DNA from 2 places in the Streptomyces sp. URMC 127 genome. Region 1 is predicted to be linked to the other one. Evidence: predicted binding sites of a transcription regulator. Region 1 holds the regulator's gene; the other holds the start of a gene.
The links. The regulator HspR, encoded in region 1, represses chaperone genes until heat shock. The targets are predictions, from matches to a motif close to TTGAGNNNNNNNNNCTCAA.
Positions count from the first base shown of each region.

Region 2: the regulator HspR is predicted to act here: its motif matches at 1,067-1,085, upstream of lon (endopeptidase La).

Region 1 is NZ_JBPQTW010000123.1:8,092-10,478, forward strand. It holds gene ACSNOH_RS22525 (AAA family ATPase) at 1-196, opposite strand, end outside; gene ACSNOH_RS22530 (hypothetical protein) at 388-924, shown strand; gene ACSNOH_RS22535 (heat shock protein transcriptional repressor HspR) at 1,021-1,476, opposite strand; gene dnaJ (molecular chaperone DnaJ) at 1,482-2,387, opposite strand, start outside.
Region 2 is NZ_JBPQTW010000130.1:9,578-11,964, reverse strand. It holds gene lon (endopeptidase La) at 1-1,044, opposite strand, end outside; gene ACSNOH_RS23185 (helix-turn-helix domain-containing protein) at 1,280-2,263, opposite strand.

The sequences.
Region 1 (2,387 bases):
GGGACGTGCGCACCAGGCCCGCCATGAAGTGCAGGGCGTCCACGACGTTGGACTTGCCGGCTGCGTTCGCGCCGAAGAGCGCCGCGACGGAGACGGCCCCGCCGCCGGTATCGTCCGGCTCGCCGACCCTGGCCAGGAGCAGCTGCTGCTCCTCCCTGATCGAGCGGTGATTCGAGACCCGGAAGCTCAGCAGCACCCGTCCACCGTAGGGCCCGCGGGCGGCCGGGCGACAGGCCCGCCACCCGAGTGGGTGGCGGTCACGGTCCGCGGCGAGTTCGCCGCTTCTCCGCACACGTCTCCGTACACGTTCTCCGTACACGCGCATCCTTTTGGGAGGCGGGCGCGTCCCCGTCCATGGGAAGCACGAAGCACGAGGAGCTGACGCACATGACCGACAGCCAGCCCCTGTCCGAAACCCCCGCCGGCCCCGTCCAGGACGACCTCTTCGGTCCGGTCACCGTCCTCCTCGACAGCGAGGAGGGCCGGGTGGAGGTCCTGGGCGACGCGATCCCCCCGGTCACCGTGGACCGCGCCCCCGAGGCCCCGGCCGACGCCCACGTCCCCGTCGGCACCCGCAACGGCGATCACCTCACCATGACCGTGGACGGCGAGCCCGTCGCCCTCGCGCCCCGCAAGGGCAGGCTGTCGCGCCGCTCGTACGCCGTGGACGTCACCCGCGACGGCGTCGTCCACCGCCTCGTGCCGGACTCGGTCTCCGGCAGCCGGCTGCTGAAGGACGGGCGGCACCTCGGCGACTTCTCCTCCGACGGGGACGGCCGGGTCCTCGCCACGTGGCGGGAAGGGGCGGAGGTCTCCCCCGCCGACGCCTCCGTCGGCTACGCGCTCGCCGCCGCGTTCGGCACCGGCGGGCAGCCGATGTGGATGATGGCGATCGAGGCCGCTTCCGAAGCGCTCCCCTGGTGAACGAGGAACGGCGAAGGCCCCGCCGGAGCGCTCCGACGGGGCCTGACGCTCAATGCGCGACTGCGCGACTGCGCGACTGCGCGACTGCGCGACGCCCTACTGCTGCTGATCCCGCCGCGGCCGCCAGACCACCAGCGCGCTCGTCTGCTGCACGTCCTGGTACGGGACCAGGTCGCGGCGGTAGGAGGCGTGGACGGCCGCCTCCGCCTGCTGCCGGGCCGCCGCGGCGCCCTCGACGAGGCCCTGCAGCTCGGCGACGCGCGCCTTGAGCGCGGCGACCTGGTTCTCCAGCTCGATGATGCGCTTGATGCCGGCCAGGTTGATGCCCTCGTCCTGGCTGAGCTGCTGCACCTGCCGGAGCTGCTCGATGTCCCGCGCGGAGTAGCGCCGGCCGCGCCCGGCGGCGCGGTCGGGCGAGACCAGGCCGAGCCGGTCGTACTGCCGGAGGGTCTGCGGGTGCAGGCCCGACAGCTGCGCGGCTACCGAGATGACATAGACCGGCGACTCGTCGGTCAGCTCGTACGGATTGCGCCGTCGGCCGGTCCCATCCATGGGGGTCACGCTCCCTTCGCGGCCTGGAAGAGCTCTGCCCGCGGATCGTGGTCCGCGGTGGCCTCACGGTAGGTCTGCAGGGCTTCCCGGGCCTTGTCGCCGAGATCCTTGGGCACGGTCACCTCCACCGTGACGAGCAGGTCGCCGCGGGTGCCGTCCTTGCGCACCGCGCCCTTGCCGCGGGCGCGCATGGTGCGGCCGTTGGGCGTGCCGGGCGGCAGCTTGAGGGTGACCGGGGGGCCGCCGAGGGTCGGCACCTTGATCTCGCCGCCGAGGACCGCCTCCGGGAAGGAGACGGGCACGGTGACGGTGAGGTTGTCGTCCTTGCGGCCGAAGACCGGGTGGGTGCCGACGTGCACCACGACGTAGAGATCGCCGCTGGGGCCGCCGCGCTCGCCCGGGGCGCCCTTGCCGCGCAGCCGGATCCGCTGGCCGTCGAAGACGCCGGCGGGGATGCGGACCTGCATCGTCCGGGAGGACTTGGCGCGGCCGCTGCCGTGGCAGGCGTCGCAGGGGTTCTCCGGGATGAGGCCGCGGCCCTTGCAGTCGGGGCAGGGGTCGGTCATCGAGAATCCGCCGCCGGAGCCGTGCGACACCTGGCCGGTGCCGACACAGGTGGGGCAGACGCGAGGCGTACCGTTTTTGTCGCCGGTGCCGGAGCAGGCCTTGCAGGCCGCCGAGGAGGACATCCGCAGCGGCACGGTGGCCCCGTCGACCGCCTCGGTGAAGCTCAGGGACACCTCGGACTCGATGTCCTGGCCGCGGCGCGGCTGGGTGCGCGCGCCTCCGCCGCGGTTGAACAGGCCGCCGAAGACGTCCCCGAGACCGCCGCCGAAGCCGCCGGTGCCGGCCCCGCCCTGGGCGCCCCCGAAGAGGTCGCCCAGGTCGAAGTTGAAGGAGCCGCCGCCCGC
Region 2 (2,387 bases), on a different contig from region 1:
CCCCCGGTCGGTGCGCCGCTTGCGCACCGCCAGGTACTCGGTGATCCGTTCCTTGACGTCCTCCAGGCCCGCGTGGTCCGCGTCGAGGACCGACTTGGCGCCGGGGATGTCGTACGCGTCCTCCGTGCGCTCGGTCCAGGGCATTTCCAGGACGGTGTCCAGCCAGGTGCGGATCCAGCCGCTCTCGGGGCTCTGGTCGGAGGCCCGCTCCAGCTTTCCGACCTCCTTGAGGGCCGCCTCGCGGACCTTCTCGGGGAGGTCGGCTGCCTCGACGCGGGCGCGGTAGTCGCCGGACTCGTCCTCGGGGTCGCCGTTGAGCTCGGCGAGCTCCTTGCGGACGGCCTCCAGCTGGCGGCGGAGCAGGAACTCGCGCTGCTGCTTGTCGACGCCCTCCTGGACGTCCTTGGCGATGGACTCGGCGACGTCCTGCTCGGCGAGGTGCTCGCCCAGCCACTTGACGGCCAGCTTCAGGCGGGCGACGGGGTCGGCGGTCTCCAGCAGCTCCACGCGCTGGGCCACGGTCAGGAACGGCGAGTAGCCCGAGTTGTCGGCGAGCTGGCCGGGGTCGTCGATCTGCTGGACGCGGTCGACGACCTGCCAGGCGCCGCGCTTGCGGAGCCAGCTGGTGGCGAGCGCCTTGTACTCCTTGACGAGCTCGGCGACGGCGCCGGGGAGGGGGTCGGGGACGGTCTCCTCCATGGGGGTGCCCTCGACCCACAGGGCGGCCCCGGGGCCGGTCGTGCCCGCGCCGATGCGCACGCGGCGGACGCCGCGGACGAGCGCGCCGGGGTCGCCGCTGCCGGAGAGCCGTCCCACCTGCTCGACGCTGCCGAGGGTGCCGGCGCCCGCGTACGTGCCGTCGACGCGCGGCACGAGCAGCACCAGCGGCTTGCCGGTGCCGCCCCGGGCGGCGGCCTGGGCGGCCTCGACGGCGGCGCGCACGTCGGCGTCGGACAGGTCGAGGGGCACCACCATGCCGGGCAGGACGACCTCGTCGTCGAGGGGCAGCACGGGCAGGGTGAGCGGTGTGGACAGCGAAGCCATGATCTCCCCTTAGGCAGGCAAGTTGAGCTATGCCGACTCAATGCGTAGCGCTTCGCGGATGTTCCCCCTCCGGTGTTCGCTCTGAGCGATCAGGAGGGGCGGCCCTGACCACCGGTCGGTGGTTGCGGCACCGCCGGATGCGCCGGTGGGGGTTGCGCGCCGCTGCGGCGGGGTGTTGCGGGCGCGACGACGGCGCGGCGAGATCCGATGCGGAACACGTCGCTCTCGCGGCGCCTCAGCCGGCGGCCGCAGGCACCGCGGGCGGGAACGAGCGCCGGTAGTCCGTGGGCGTGATCCCGAAGTGGAGGGTGAAGTGGCGGCGGAGGTTGGCGGCCGTGCCCAGGCCGCTCAGGTCGGCGACGCGCTCGACGGACAGGGCCGTCGACTCCAGGAGCGACTGCGCACGGGCCAGGCGCTGGACGAGAAGCCACTGCAGCGGGGTCGTGCCGGTGGCCGCCTGGAGGCGGCGGAAGAAGGTGCGGGAGCTCATGCCGGCGCGGGCGGCGAGGTCGTCGACGGACAGCGGGCGGTCGAGGCGCTCGCGGGCCCACTGCAGGACGGGGGCGAGGCTGTCGTCGTCGGCCGCGGGCACGGAGAGGTCCACGTACTGGGCCTGACCGCCGGGCCGGTGGGCGGGCACCACCAGGCGGCGCGCGAGCTGGTTGGCGACGTGGGCGCCGAGGTCGCGGCGGACGAGGTGGAGGCAGAGGTCGAGGCCCGCGGTGACGCCGGCGCTGGTGAGGACGTCGCCGTCGTCCACGTACAGGACCGAGTCGTCCACCTGCACGCGCGGAAAGCGCCGGGCGAGGTCCGCGGTGTGCATCCAGTGCGCGGTGGCGCGGCGGCCGTCGAGGATGCCGGCGGCGGCGAGGGCGAAGGCCCCGGCGCACAGGGAGACCATGCGGGCGCCGGAGTCCGCGGCCCGGCGCAGCGCCTCCAGCAGTCCGGCGGGCAGTTCGCGCTCGCCCTCGATGCACGCCTCGGGCACCGACGGCACGATCACGGTGTCCGCCCCCTGCAGCCCGTCGAGGCCGTACGAGGTGCGCAGCGCGATCCCGAAGGGGCCGGGCTGGGGCTCGGCCCCGCCGGCGGAGCACACGCGCAGGTCGTACCAGGGGTCGGCGAGGTCGCGGTGCGGGATGCCGAAGACGGTGCAGACCACCCCCAGCTCGTAGAGGTCCCACATGGGGACGTCGTCGTCGATCACGGCCACGGCCACGGTTCCGGCGCTCATGATCAGCAGCCTACGCAGGCTGGCAGGAATTTTTCGCAGGTCGTCACTCCTGCCACTGTCGGGCCCCCGGCGCCGGTGCGAGGCTGGTCGCACTTGATCAACTTCTGTG